2 regions of the Bacillus sp. JJ864 genome follow, and region 2 is predicted to be linked to the other one. Evidence: riboswitches for the same ligand, from Rfam matches in the RefSeq annotation. Region 2 holds a riboswitch; the other holds the start of a gene.
What was found. Region 2 has a riboswitch for cyclic di-AMP ahead of kdpA (potassium-transporting ATPase subunit KdpA). Riboswitches for the same ligand answer to the same signal wherever they lie in the genome.
Positions count from the first base shown of each region.

Region 1: linked by a shared signal. The riboswitch ahead of V7024_RS15045 (hypothetical protein) and the one ahead of kdpA (potassium-transporting ATPase subunit KdpA) in region 2 are both predicted to bind cyclic di-AMP.

Region 1 covers NZ_JBALLY010000091.1:12,758-20,313, forward strand. The annotation lists gene V7024_RS15035 (thiazole biosynthesis adenylyltransferase ThiF) at 1-632, shown strand, start outside; gene thiD (bifunctional hydroxymethylpyrimidine kinase/phosphomethylpyrimidine kinase) at 638-1,459, shown strand; cyclic di-AMP (ydaO/yuaA leader) riboswitch at 1,553-1,697, shown strand; gene V7024_RS15045 (hypothetical protein) at 1,791-2,192, shown strand; gene V7024_RS15050 (hypothetical protein) at 2,210-2,446, shown strand; cyclic di-AMP (ydaO/yuaA leader) riboswitch at 2,979-3,122, shown strand; gene V7024_RS15055 (signal peptide protein) at 3,221-3,325, shown strand; gene kdpF (K(+)-transporting ATPase subunit F) at 3,322-3,402, shown strand; gene kdpA (potassium-transporting ATPase subunit KdpA) at 3,422-5,089, shown strand; gene kdpB (potassium-transporting ATPase subunit KdpB) at 5,103-7,202, shown strand; gene kdpC (K(+)-transporting ATPase subunit C) at 7,221-7,556, shown strand, end outside.
Region 2 covers NZ_JBALLY010000032.1:17,020-24,575, reverse strand. The annotation lists gene V7024_RS06385 (MATE family efflux transporter) at 1-197, shown strand, start outside; gene V7024_RS06380 (SMP-30/gluconolactonase/LRE family protein) at 346-1,203, shown strand; gene V7024_RS06375 (DUF1697 domain-containing protein) at 1,469-2,011, opposite strand; partial or broken gene V7024_RS06370 (MFS transporter) at 2,390-3,559, shown strand; gene V7024_RS06365 (DUF3995 domain-containing protein) at 3,651-4,073, shown strand; cyclic di-AMP (ydaO/yuaA leader) riboswitch at 4,186-4,325, shown strand; gene kdpA (potassium-transporting ATPase subunit KdpA) at 4,415-6,121, shown strand; gene V7024_RS06355 (DUF445 domain-containing protein) at 6,284-7,531, shown strand.

The DNA of each region.
Region 1 (7,556 bases), on a different contig from region 2:
GGTTTATTGTAAATGATATATCGCAAAAGCATTCTATTCCATGGATTTACGGAGCTTGTGTTGGGAGTTACGGTCTTTCTTATACGATTTTACCAGGAAAGACGCCGTGCCTATCTTGTTTATTGCAGTCGATCCCGCTTGGGGGAGTGACATGTGATACAGCGGGGATTATTTCGCCTGCTGTATCTATTGTTGTCTCACATCAAGTTGCGGAAGCATTAAAGGTTTTAGTAGAAGATTACGAGGCACTTCGTGAGGGGCTTGTGTCATTTGATGTGTGGAAAAATGAATATTCATGCATGAATGTACAAAAGTTGCGAAACAAGCACTGCTTATCGTGCGGAGAAGAAGCCGTTTATCCGTATTTAAGCAAGGAGAATACTTCCAGGGCGGCTGTTTTATGCGGTAGAAATACAGTACAAATTCGTCCGCCGCATAAAGAGCAGATTCATTTGTCTATGTATAAAAATCTGCTGCAAAACCGTGTAACGGATTTAACAGTGAATCCGTATTTATTATCGTTTTCTGTTGAGAATAAACGGTTAGTAGCATTTCAAGACGGCCGTGTGCTTGTGCATGGGACAAAGGATATAGCGGAAGCAAAAACGATTTATCATCGTTACTTTGGTTAAAAAGGGTGAGTGAAATGAGAGTGAATAAAGCATTAACGATTGCTGGCTCTGATAGCGGCGGCGGTGCGGGGATTCAAGCAGATTTAAAAACATTTCAAGAGCTCGGTGTGTACGGAATGACAGCTATTACAACGATTACGGCCCAAAATACGCTTGGTGTACAAGGGGTGTATCCTGTTCCTGTAGAAGGAATTGAAAAGCAGTTACATTCTATCGGTACGGATTTAACGCCAGATGCAGTGAAACTTGGGATGTTATTTAGTAGTGAGATTATTAAAATCGTAGCTGAAAATATTAAATCATTTTCATGGAATAATATTGTACTAGACCCTGTTATGATCGCAAAAGGCGGAGCATCGTTATTACAACAAGAAGCTGTAGCAGCATTACAAGAACATTTATTGCCGCTTGCAACGGTAATTACGCCAAATGTTCCTGAAGCAGAAGTATTAACAGGAATGAAGATTCATACGATTGAAGACAGTAAAGAAGCTGCGAAAAGATTGCATGATTTAGGTGCGAAGTTTGTCGTGATGAAAGGCGGACATGCAGCGTATCAAGGGAATGAAGTAATTGATTTATTGTTTGATGGAAATGAGTTTATGGAGTATAGAAGTAAACGGATTGCGTCGATACAAACACACGGAAGCGGTTGTACGTTTGCCGCAGCTGTAACAGCAGGACTCGCGAAAGGTTGCGAAACTGTAGATGCAGTTCGTGAAGCGAAGAACTTTATTAGTATAGCAATTGAAGATGAGCTGAACATAGGCAGCGGTCACGGACCAACGAACCATTTTGCGTATGGACGTAGAAATATACGTGCATAAATATATATATTTTTAGAAAAGCCAATTAAAAAAATTGGCTTTTTTCATGTTTACTTTTTCCAAAATTAGGAGTAATATATCAGCCAGAATCTATTTTTAAGAACGCTTAATCCAGACTTTGGAGCGGGGGAACCAACTTTGTGCATTGTCACTTGGGGTGAATCCTTTTTCGAAGGTAGGGCTACTCTCAAAGCCCGAATCCGACAGCTAACTTCGTAAGCGTGTTGAGAGAGGATGGTGCAAGTGAATACATCAATTCATCGATCCGACTAGCATAAGAGAATTTTAATCTATACTGAAAAATTCTTTTATGTGAAGGAGGATCTAGTGCATGGATAAGGAAAAAGAGTACACGCTCATTTGTGTAGGAGAAGCTGCGAAAGTAAAGAGTTTAAAGGATTTAGCACCGTTTCAAAGTGAAATGGTCATTTTTGCAGCAAGTGAGCATGTGGTAAGTGAAGTGAAAGCATGTGGGTTTCAACAAGCATATTGTTGTCCGGATGATCCGAGCATGATTGTGAACATATGCAAAGGAATTAACAAAGCGATTTTACTAGGAGATGAATTGTCTACAATTAGCTTCTTCGCTGAACGTATTCGCTCTTCTTTTACCGCGCCTATTACAGTTGTCACGCGAAATAAACAATATCCAAAGCACCTCTATGAAACGATTGGAATTAAATTAGTGGTGTTTACAACTTGTGATAATATTTCGTTTTTGACTTTAGAGTAGGGGCGGAGGAATCGGATATGAAAGAAACGATGAAAGTATTACTTTGCCGCGAGTTAGCAAAGCGCTGGGCACTATCGTTAGAACGAGTACATGAATTAGCAGAACATGATCCATTCTTTCCGAAGCCATATGTGATTCTTCCGCCAGAAGATATCCGTTTATATTTAGAACAAGATATTATCGAATATGAGAAGCAGCATGCAGAATTGGTGCAAGTATATATTCGAGGTCGTAACTTACGGTCTTTTTTATAGTTTAGAAGGTTATTTATCAATATGAATTGAAAAACTAGCATGAAAACCTCTTTTTTAGATGGGCGAGAGGCTCTGGCCGTGCATAGAAGCGGTCAGGGCCTTTTGTGCCACGCGCGAAGTATAAAACAGAGGGAGCAAGCAAAGTAGCGGGTCCTATTGAATTCAGCGTGGCAGTGATGTGCATGTTGAAAAAAAGGTATAAAACTGCATTTTTTAGAGAGAGGTCCTGGCCGTGCATAGAAGCGGTCAGGGCCTTTTTTTGCCACGTGCGAGGTTTCAAACAAAGGGAGGAAAACGGGTCCTGTTGTATTTGATTTATTGAGATAATCTTCTTTTTTCACTTGTAAAAGAACGTATACATAATGAAAAAGGAAGAAAATCAAAGAAAAAAGATGATAAAGATGTATTTATCCTCAATGTAAGCGTTTAAAAGGTCTTATATTTTTATATTTTCGTTATTTTACCTCTTTACAAGCGAAATGTAGAGGAGTATATTTACATTCATAAATTGTTCATAAAATTTCCAAAAAACAACCTGATATCGCTGAGTCCAGAAATGGAGCGGGGGAACCAATTTTGTGCATTGTCACTTGGGGTGAATCTTTCATGATGAAAGTAGGGCTACTCTTTAGGCCCGAATCCGACAGCTAACCTCGTAAGCGTTTGGAGAGGAGGTTTACTTTTGTGTTGTTCATTTTCGAACACTGAGTAGATCCTCAGTGTTCTTTTTTATGCTTTCGATGGTAAAATTTTACATTTAGTGAGGGATGAAGAATGTTAGATATCGCTATGATAGGAATTTTAATTGTGTTAGTTGGATCAATGATTGGTCTTGCAAGATGGTCGGATCATGTTGTGAAGGAAGGGAAGAAGCAATGACTATTGCAGTATCAATTATTGTTGCTTTACTTACTGTGTACTTAGTTTATGCGCTATTAAATCCAGAAAAGTTTTAATTAGGGGGAAAGGTTTATTATGATTTGGATTGCCGTTTTGGTCACAATGTTATTATTTGTTCTTGTTGCAAAGCCAACCGGGATTTATTTAGAGAAGGCGTTTCAAGGAAATAGCAAATTGGATAGAGTGTTCGGACCTTTTGAAAATATTATTTTAAAAATTTCCGGTGTGAAACCTTATAACCAGAGTTGGAAGCAATACGCATTATCATTAGTTGCGCTTAATGGATTTATGATTGTTGTTGTTTATTTCATACTTCGCCTGCAAGGTGTATTGCCATTAAATCCAGCTCATGTTGAGGGGATGGAACCTACACTGGCTTTTAATACAGCGATTAGTTTTATGGCAGATACAAATTTACAGCATTACAGCGGTGAAAATGGTGTTTCGTACTTATCACAATTAATCGGAATTACGTTTTTAATGTTTACAGCACCAGCAACAACATTAGCGATTGTAATGGCTTTTATAAGAGGTTTAGCAGGGAGAGAACTTGGAAATTTCTTCGTAGATTTTACACGTGCTTTAACGAGAGTTTTTCTCCCAATTGCATTTATAGCAGCATTGATCTTCGTTGCACTTGGTGTACCGCAAACGTTAGAAGGAGCAGTTACAGCTCATACAATTGAAGGTGTGAAACAAAGTATATTACGTGGTCCGGTTGCTTCTTTCGTTTCTATTAAGGAATTAGGGAACAACGGCGGAGGATTTTTCGGGGCAAACTCAACGCATCCATTTGAAAACCCAGGTCAAATCAGTAACATTTTACAAATGATGCTTATGATGCTGTTACCAACAGCTTTACCATTCACATACGGAAGAATGGTAGGGAATAAAAAACAAGGACGCGTTCTTTTCGTTTCTTTATTCATCGTATTTTTAATGGGGTTTACAACAATTGTAACGTCAGAGTTACATGGAAACCCAGCGTTAAATGAAATGGGAATGCAGCATACTCAAGGCAGCGTAGAAGGAAAAGAAGTCCGCTTTGGAACCGTATTTTCTTCACTATACGCAACAGTAACAACTGCAGCGGAAACAGGTGCTGTTGATACAATGCATGATACGTTGACACCAATCGGAGGACTCGTACCACTTGTAAATATGATGTTAAATACAGTATACGGCGGGGTCGGTGCAGGATTTATCAATATTATTATGTACGCAATCATCGCGGTCTTTATATCGGGATTAATGGTGGGACGTACACCAGAATTTTTAGGGAAGAAGATTGAAGGAAAGGAAATGAAATTAATTGCGGTAACAATACTATTTCATCCTTTACTGATTTTAGGATTTTCAGCATTAGCTCTTTCAACTCATCTCGGAACAGATGCTATTTCAAACTCCGGTTTTCATGGTTTGACACAAGTTGTATATGAATATACTTCTTCGGCAGCGAATAACGGTTCCGGTTTTGAAGGTTTGGCAGACAATACGGCGTTTTGGAATATTACAACTGGTATCGTGATGTTCTCAGGGCGTTACTTTAGCTTAATTACAATGCTCGCTGTAGCGGCTTCATTAAAAGAGAAAACGGTAGTACCAGAAACAATCGGAACATTCCGAACAGATAACGGTTTATTTGGCGGTATTTTCATTGGAACAATTGTAATTGTAGGGGCATTAACGTTCTTCCCAATGTTAGTGTTAGGACCAATTGCAGAATTTCTTACATTGAAGTAATGGAGGGTACATGATGAAACCTGTAGTGGTAAAAGATAAACAACCGAATCAATCGATTGTATCACCAAAAACGGAAGTCGAAAATGAAGTAAGACAAGCAAAAACGATGGATCGTGACATTATTACAAATGCGATAAAAGAATCTTTTGCAAAATTGAATCCGCGAGTGATGGTGAAAAATCCGATTATGTTCGTGGTGGAAATAGGGTTTTTCCTAACATTAATTTTATCATTTTTACCTAATGGATCTAGTAGTATCCCAGGGTGGTTCAATATAACGGTTTCTCTTATTCTATTATTCACTGTTTTGTTTGCTAATTTTGCAGAAGCATTAGCAGAAGGACGTGGGAAAGCACAAGCTGATTCTTTAAAGCAGTCGAAAAAAGATGTATTCGCAAATGTAATAAAAGAAAATGGAAGTGTTGCTAGAGTTTCAGCAACTGAACTGAAAAAAGGCGATGTTGTTATTGTAAAACAAGGTGAAATGATCCCTAGTGACGGAGAAGTCATTCGCGGGTTAGCGTCTGTCGATGAATCAGCCATAACTGGTGAATCTGCACCAGTTATGAAAGAAGCTGGCGGTGATTTTTGCTCCGTTACCGGCGGTACAATGGTAGTAAGTGATGAAATTACAATTCGAATTACGAGTAATCCTGGTGAATCTTTCTTAGATAAAATGATTTCTTTAGTAGAAGGGGCATCTCGTCAAAAAACACCAAATGAAATCGCTCTTAATACGGTCTTAATGAGTTTAACACTTATTTTCTTAATCGTTGTTGTGACATTACCACTCTTTACGAATTATCTTGGTTTTCAAATTGATACAGCTATACTCGTTGCACTTCTTGTTTGTTTAATTCCAACAACAATTGGTGGGCTATTATCGGCAATCGGGATTGCCGGTATGGACCGTGTAACGAAGTTTAACGTGTTAGCGATGAGCGGTAAAGCAGTGGAAGCAGCTGGTGATATTAACACAATTATTTTAGATAAAACAGGTACAATTACATTCGGTAATCGCATGGCACATACGCTTTTACCAGTAGGAAATGAAACAATTGAGCAAGTAGCAAAATGGGCGGCGCTTAGCTCCGTGTTAGATGAGACGCCAGAAGGACGTTCGGTTATTGAATACGTACAATCAAAAGCACTCTCTTATAACGGTACACTTGCTGAGCAAGGTGAGTTTGTTCCATTTAAAGCTGAGACACGTATGAGCGGTGTGGACTTAACGGATGGTGTAAAAGTACGAAAAGGTGCGGTTGGTGCTGTGATTGAATGGGTACAATCGCAAGGCGGTATGGTTCCGAAAGATTTAAATCAAAAATCCGATTTAATTGCAAAAGAAGGCGGTACACCGCTTGCAGTTGCAGCAAATGATCGTATTTACGGATTAATTTATTTAAAAGATACTGTAAAACCAGGTATGCGCGAACGATTTGAACAGCTTCGTCAAATGGGGATTAAAACAGTAATGTGTACAGGTGATAACCCGCTTACTGCCGCAACCATTGCGAAAGAAGCTGGTGTAGATGAATTTGTTGCAGAATGTAAACCAGAAGATAAAATTGCGGTTATTAAAGCAGAGCAAGACAAAGGAAAGCTTGTTGCGATGACAGGTGATGGTACAAATGATGCACCAGCTTTAGCACAGGCCGATGTTGGTCTAGCGATGAATAGTGGTACAGCAGCAGCGAAAGAAGCAGCAAATATGATTGACTTAGATTCAAACCCAACGAAAATTATTGAGGTTGTAGGGATTGGTAAGCAGCTATTAATGACGCGCGGTGCGCTAACAACATTTAGTATCGCAAATGATATTGCGAAATACTTTGCAATTATCCCAGCGATGTTTACATTGGCAATTCCGCAAATGGAAGCTCTGAACGTTATGAAATTGCATTCACCATTGTCAGCGATTTTATCAGCGCTTATCTTCAATGCAATTATTATCCCGATGCTTATTCCTCTAGCAATGAGAGGGATTGCTTATAAACCGATGAGTTCTAATGCATTATTAGGACGTAACCTATTCATTTATGGACTTGGCGGAGTAATTGTTCCGTTCGTCGGTATTAAGCTGATTGACATGTTTGTAGGATTGTTCATTTAAAGAAAAGGGGAAATGAAAATGTTTGAAAAACAAAAGATACTTTCACCTGTCATTCGTATCACCTTTACATTTCTTGTTATATGCGGGCTCATCTATCCACTGCTAGTTACAGGAATTGCGCAAGCGGTTATGAAAGATAACGCAGACGGAAGTCTAATATATAATGAAAAAAATGAAGTCATTGGATCGAAATTAATTGGTCAAAATTTTACAGACCCACGTTATTTTCATGGACGTGTCTCTAGTATAGAATATAAAGCAGAAGCATCTGGCTCTAACAACTATGCACCGTCTAATCCAGATTTAGTAAAACGTGTAGAAGAGAGTGTGGAAAATTGGAAGAAGGAAAATCCA
Region 2 (7,556 bases):
GGCCGACTATTTTTGCGGTTATATCGATTTGGCTTGTAGAAGTTCCGGTAGCTTATTTCCTTTCGTATCATACGAGTCTTGGAATAAAAGGAATATGGGTTGGGTATCCAGCTGCGTTTATTGTGAGTTTACTTTTACAATACGGATATTACAGGTTGTCATGGAAGAAGAAGCGAATTACGCGTCTTATAAGCTAAAGTTTATTACGTAGATAAGGAATTCCCTTCAGATAAGTGATTTGAAGGGGATTATTATGGTTCAAGGTAAAGAATATATGTCATTAATTCGAAACTATTACATGTTATCATTAAAAGACAGAATATTCTTTAATAAGGAGGGGTTAATTTGTTAAGTGAATTAGAACTAGTCATTGATGCGAAGGCTACTCTTGGAGAAGGGCCTTGCTGGGATAGTGAAAAGCAGTTATTGTATTGGGTTGATATATTGGAGAAGAAGGTTCATATCTATAATCCAATTACAAATGAAGATAAGGAAATCTGTCTAGGATCAGTGGTTCCGAGTGAATCTGGTGAAATGATTCTTGCTTTAGAGAATGGCTTTTATTTCTTAAATTCGGATACGGAAGAACTGCAAGCTATTTGTGACCCTGAAAGTCATTTACAAGAAAATCGTTTTAATGATGGAAAATATGATCCGGCAGGGCGTTTTTGGGCTGGTACTACAGACGCTGTTGGCATTGATGGAAAGGGCGCTCTTTACTGTTTAGATACCGATTTAACTGTAAAGAAGAAAGTAGAACATGTAAGTACTTCTAATGGTTTAGCTTGGTCACCAGACCATAAGTATATGTATTTTATAGATACGCCGACAAGAAAAGTGGTTCGTTTTGATTATGATAGTTGCACAGGTCATATTGAAAATTCACGAGATGTGGTTGTCATGCGAAAAGAAGAAGGATTTCCTGATGGAATGACAATTGATGAAGAAGGAATGTTGTGGATTGCCCATTGGGGAGGTTCTAAAGTATCAAGCTGGAATCCTATGAATGGAGAACATTTGCTAAGTATTCCTATTCCTGCTTTATATGTAACATCTTGTACATTTGGCGGAAGTGACTTAAATGAGTTATACATTACAACAGCCAAAATGCATACTACAGATGCAAGTGCTGGTGGAGTCTTTCGAATAAAAACGAATATAAAAGGATGTCCTACATATCGATTTAATGGGGAAGTTTACTAATTTAGAAGTGCAGCTTCTGATATAAATACAAGTTGAGAAACTGACATAAAAACCAGTTTCATTTTAGGGGAGACGAGAGCATCTGGCCGTACATAGAAGCGGTCAGGGCCTTTTTCTGCCACATGTGAGGTTTAAAACAAAGGGAGAAAACGAGTACAAGTTATGTTTTGACTGCATGGCTGCGGATTATATGTTAAAAAATAATTTAGACCCTATAGCTTACCTATAGGGTTCTGACCATAAAATTCGAACATGTTTATTTACGTCAAACTTGCATTGCTTTTACTAACGCGGATACTTTGTTGATCGTATTCCAGTTACGCGTTGTTGCCGTATTTCCAAGTTTTTGCATATTTTTTGCCAGCTTGGAATCCAAGATGCTTTGACGGAACAAGAAGTAAATTTCACGTCCGTGGATATGGTATTCATCGTTATTACGTTCACTGCTTACCAATAAATCAACCACCTTCTGCGGCGGTGCTTCTGTCAATACGGAAACGTGAATGCTTTCTCCTTTAGCTAGAGGGACATCTGCATATGGGCAATCTGCAATGATCCGCTCCAGTTCCTCGGCTGTTCTTAAGACAACGGTGATTGAAATGCCAAAATTGGTTCTGATTCCATCCTCGATTCGGAGGCGTAGCGATTCTGGATCCTCCTCCGATTTGAAAAGGACATTGCCAGTTTGAATATACGTTTGAACCTGGCTAAGGCCCATCGTTTCCAGGGTATGTCTCAATTCAGCCATCTTAATTTTATTGTGTCCACTTACGTTAATACCTCGTAATAATGCGATATAAATTACCATCCAGTCACCTTCAGTCATTTTTTGTTTTAGGTTGTAATTAACAAATTCGTTGATTTAGGGAAGGACTCCTTTTTTCGCAAAAAAAATAGTAGTTTTATATTCCAAAATTTTCTTATCATATGCTGTCTAGCTACACTATCTTTGGAGTAAGGGGATTCACTCAAAATTATGTTAAACTAAGAATAGAATTTGTAAGATTCGGAAATATTTTGTGATTCCTGTCTGAATAGCGATATTTAAATAAGTTATAACATTTATATACAGAAAGGAGGACTAAGATTGACCCTTAAAAAAGAAAGAAAGTTCAACTCATCGTTGCCCTCGAATGGAACTAGTGAAAAGTGGTTAGCAAGAGTCACACATTTACCTAGTTCTTATATGGTTTTTGTTTCTAGTATACTAATTTCTCGGCTCGGTGACGCTCTTTATACGTTTGCGCTTCCTTGAATTGCTTATGAGTTGACTGGTTCTGCAATAGTTATGAGTTCGCTTTTTGCTACTAGTGTATTACCTATTGTTTTATTTGGTCCTATCGTTGGCGTAATGGTAGACCGCTGTAATCGACGAAGGTTAATGTGGATAGCTGATTTAGGAAGTATGTTCTTGGTAGGACTAGTTCCAATTCTCCATTTTTTGGAGGTTCTCCAACTCTGGCATCTATACGTTATTTCTTTTATTTTAGCTGTCTTATCCATGTTATTTGATGTAGCTACTGTTACAGCAATTCCGTATATTGCAGGTCAAAAGTTAACAAAAGCGAATTCGGCATATCAAATGGTTAATCAGATTGCTAGTTTAGCAGGTCCAACATTGGCAGGAATGACAATCGTCATAATAGGAGGATTTAACGCGCTTTGGTTAAATGTCTTCTCCTTTTCCGCTACTTTAATTGTAGTATTACTCTTACCTGAATTAGGAGGAAATAAGGCCATCGTTAGAGAAGGTAATGTATTACAAGGCATAACAAGAGATATGAAAGAAGGACTGAAATGGCTGACGAATAATCGGCTAAACCTTGCTTTATCCCTACAAGCTATGGTTGGTAATTTTGGTGCCAGTGCTGTACTAGGAGTATTTATGTATTACTTGCTTTCAACATTACATTTAACTGCTGAACAAAGCGGTTATAATTATACTTTAATTGGAGTTGGAGGACTTTTAGGGAGCATGATTGCAGTCCCACTTGAAAGGTACATTCGACGCGGAATTCTTATCCCTGTTCTTCTAGGTATAGGTACTATCGGCTTAACTTATGCAATCTGGAGCAAATATTGGCTAGCACCTGGTATTGCTTTTGGCGTTGCAATGATCTGTAATATAGCTTGGAACACGATCGTAGCATCAATCCGGCAAGAAACAGTGCCTACCGATATGCAAGGAAGGGTTCTTGGCTTCTCACGAGTACTTACTCGTCTAGCTATGCCATTGGGTGCTTTAGTAGGTGGGATCATTTCTGCTTATAATCCAGTTGCAGTATTTGCATTGGCAGCAGCTGCAAAGGTTATGGAAGTTATGATTGCACTTTTTAGTCCTATCCGTAAGTTATGAGGAAAAGTTCTTCATTATATAGTTTCCTTATATAGGCTATAGAAAAGTAAGAGAAAAAATTTTTTCATAAGTACAAGTAGGAGGGAATACAATGGCATCATTTTTCATCATTTTAGGTGCGAGCATACTCGTGTTCATCAGCCTTATTCATATGTACTGGGGATGTGGCGGGTCTTGGGGAAGCAAGGTTGTTCTTCCGATGAAAAAGGACAGCGACGAATATGCTTTTGTTCCGCGGAAAATAGGAACTTTTGCAGTGGCACTTGCCATTCTATGTTTTGCTATGATTCTATTAGCGCAAAGTGGATACTTGGATTTCTGGAATCCGAGTCGTTATACAAAATGGGGATGTATGGTTTTAGTTGGGGTTTTCTTATTACGTGCAGTTGGTGATATGAAGTACGTTGGATTCTTTAAAAAAGTAAAGGGAACAAAATTTTCGGTGTATGATACGTGGTTATACAGTCCACTTTGTTTGTATATCGCTTTTATTTTTGTAGTGGCGGTTTATTGAGAGTAGTATGTGGAAGGAAAACTTTCGTTAAGGGAAGTTTTCTTTTTTGTATTTTCTCTCTTTACAATAAGAGTTTAGAAGAGTATATTAACAGACAAATGGAAAATTTTACAGCCGAATATCGCTTAATCCACTTAGGAGCGGGGGAACCAATTTTGTGCTTTGTCACTCGGGGTGAATCCTTTTTAGGTAGGGCTACTCTCAAGGTCCGAATCCGACAGCTAACCTCGTCAGCGTTTTGAGAGGGGGGACTTGTGTGTAAAAAACACTAGGTGCGGCCTAGTGTTTTCTTTTATTCTCTCTATGGTAAAAATTTACAATTAAACTTATCTCTATATTTAATGGAGAAAAATATAGAGATAACAGAGGAGAGGAAAAGAGTGAGTTGGCTTACAAGTCTAATTACAATTTGTCTGTTTGTAGTTGTCGCAAAACCGATGGGGGATTACATATACAATGTTTTTCAGCAAAAGGGACCATTTCAAAAGGTATTTGGTCCGCTAGAAAAAATTTTGTTTAAAGTAGCGGACATTAAAGGCTATAGTCAAAGCTGGAAGCGCTATTTGTTTTGTTTAATTATTACGAATCTATTTTTTATTCTTGTTGTGTATTCTATATTTCGGTTACAGGGGATGTTACCGTTAAATCCAAATCATTTTCCGGGAATGGAGCCGACGTTAGCGTTTCATACAGCCATTACGTTTATGACAAACGCGAATCTACAACATTATGGGGGCGAAAGTAATTTATCTTATTTCTCTCAAATGGCTGGGATAACGTTTATGATGTTTGCAGCACCTGCAACTTCAATGGCGATTGGGATTACGTTTATTCGTGTGCTAGCAGGTAAAAAAATTGGGAACTTCTTTGTTGATTTTGCTCAATCTATTATAAGGGTATTGTTACCAATTTCATTTGTAGCTTCGCTCATTTTTCTAGCACTAGGAACACCGCAGACGTTAGATTCTACAATTATCGCAAAAACGTTAGAAGGGACGGAACAGGTAATTCCCCGCGGGCCAGTAGCGTCTTTACTAGCTATTAAAGAACTTGGAGATAATGGCGGCGGTTTCTTTGGAACAGTTTCCGCACATCCTTTTGAAAACCCAAATATGATTAGTAATGTGCTGCAAATGATGCTGCAAATGTTAATTCCAATGGCATTTCCGTTTGTATACGGACGAATGGTTGGAAATCGGAAACAAGGAAGAATGTTTTTTGTATCGATGCTTATTTTGTTTATCGTTGGGTTTTCTACACTTGCCTTATCTGAATTGAAAGGAAATCCGCTATTAAATCAAATTGGTATAGAAAGTTCACAAGGAAATATGGAAGGGAAAGAAATGCGTCTTGGCGTTATATCTTCTGCTTTATATGCAACTGTTACAAGCGCTTCGGGGACAGGGGGCGTGAATACTACACATGATACGTTAACACCAATTGGAGGAATGGTCCCGCTCGTAAATATGCTTTTAGGAACTGTATTTGGCGGGATTGGAGTTGGATTCATGAACGTGATCATGTATGCAATGATTGCCGTATTTTTGGCTGGATTAATGGTAGGACGTACGCCAGAGTTTCTTAATAAAAAATTAGAAGGAAAAGAAATGAAATTAATCGCTATTACCATTGTGTCTCAGCCATTACTTATTCTTGGCGCTGCAGCAATTGCCTTTTCAACACATTTCGGAACAGATAGCATTTCGAATCCTGGTTTTCACGGTTTAACACAAGTTATATACGAATATACATCGTCTGCTGTGAATAATGGCTCCGGATTTGAAGGATTAAATGATAATACACCGTTTTGGAATATTTCAACAGGTCTCGTTATGTATATTGGCCGTTATTTTAGTATCATTACGATGCTTGCTGCTGCAGTTGGACTCAAAAAGAAAAAAATTGTACCTGAAACGATTGGTACGTTCCATACCGACAGTCGTTTGTTTGGCGGGATTTTACTTGGTACGATATTCATCGTAGGTGCTTTAACATTTTTACCGGTGCTTGTGCTTGGACCAATTGCCGAATTTTTAACAATATCATAAAATTATAAAGACGAGGGGCGCGTCAGCCTCTCGTTTTTATAATGAATTCTTTGTTGTTTCTAATGGCATTCATTATAGTATAGATATATGCTTTTGTTGAAGAATGTAATTGCTTTATAGATTGAAAAGTTTACTCTACATAAAGAAGGATGTGCAAATGGAATGTCATTACAATCAAAATATATAGCGGGAATTTCACTTGGAGTAATGGGAGTGGGGTTTGCCGCAACACTCCCGTTTCAAGGAACAGTAGCAGGTGGAATTATACAAGGTGGATTTGAAGCTGGTTTAGTAGGCGGGCTTGCCGATTGGTTTGCAGTTACGGCACTGTTTCGTCATCCGATGGGAATCCCAATTCCGCATACAGCGTTGCTACCAAAAAATCGGAAACGAATTACGAAAGGACTTGTTTCCACACTGGAAAATGATTGGCTGACGAAAGAAAGTATAACAAATAAAGTAAAAGAGATGCAGTTAGCACAAGTAGTATTACAAATTGCAGAAAGAGAGTTACAATCGGATAGCGTGAAAAAAGGGATTGTTACAATTGCTGAAAAAGCAATCCTTCAAATTAATACTGAAAAATTAGCTACTGTAATTGAAAAAGAATTAAAAACGTATTTGCATACGATTAACACAGAAAATATACTGCAAGTCCTTATTGATCAATTAGTTGTACAAGAATATGATGAAAAAACACTTGATTATATGTTAGTGAAAGCAAAAGAGTGGACAGCTCAAGACGAAGCACGTTATCAGCTTGGAAGTTTAGGCATGAAAGCGATGGAAAATATAAAAGTAGATGGATTTTTACAGTTTACGCTTAAATCCTTTATGAATATTGTCGATGAAGAAAAGATCGGAAACATTTTGCAGAAGTTTGTGATTAGTAATATTAGTAGTTTACAAAATCACGATAATAGCACAAGACAACTTATATTAAAGAAGATTCGGCAAGAACTTATTCATGTAAAGGAAAATGAAGCAGTATTACAGGAATTAGAGAATTGGAAGGAAAGTTTGATTGCAAATTGGGAAGCTAGTGAAAAAATAACAGAATTGTTGGAACAAGTACAGGAAAGAGCAGTTGCTTTTATTAAAAAAGAAGAGTTTACAGATAAATATCTTCTTTCATTTTTAATAACGCAAATGAATAAAGTAAAAGAAGATCCCGTAACGATTCAAAAAATGGAAGATTGGTTGCAAAAGCAAATTGTAACCTTTGTCGAAAACAATCATTCTAAAATAGGAAAGCTTGTACAAGAAAATCTTGATAAGCTAGATGATCAGACACTAATTGAAATGATTGAAAATAATGTAGGGAAAGATTTGCAGTGGATTCGTGTAAATGGTGCTGTTTGTGGCTTTATGATTGGGTTAGTTTTGGAAGGTTTAAAAGCAATTATATAATGAGTGAGAAGAAAAGTTATATGGG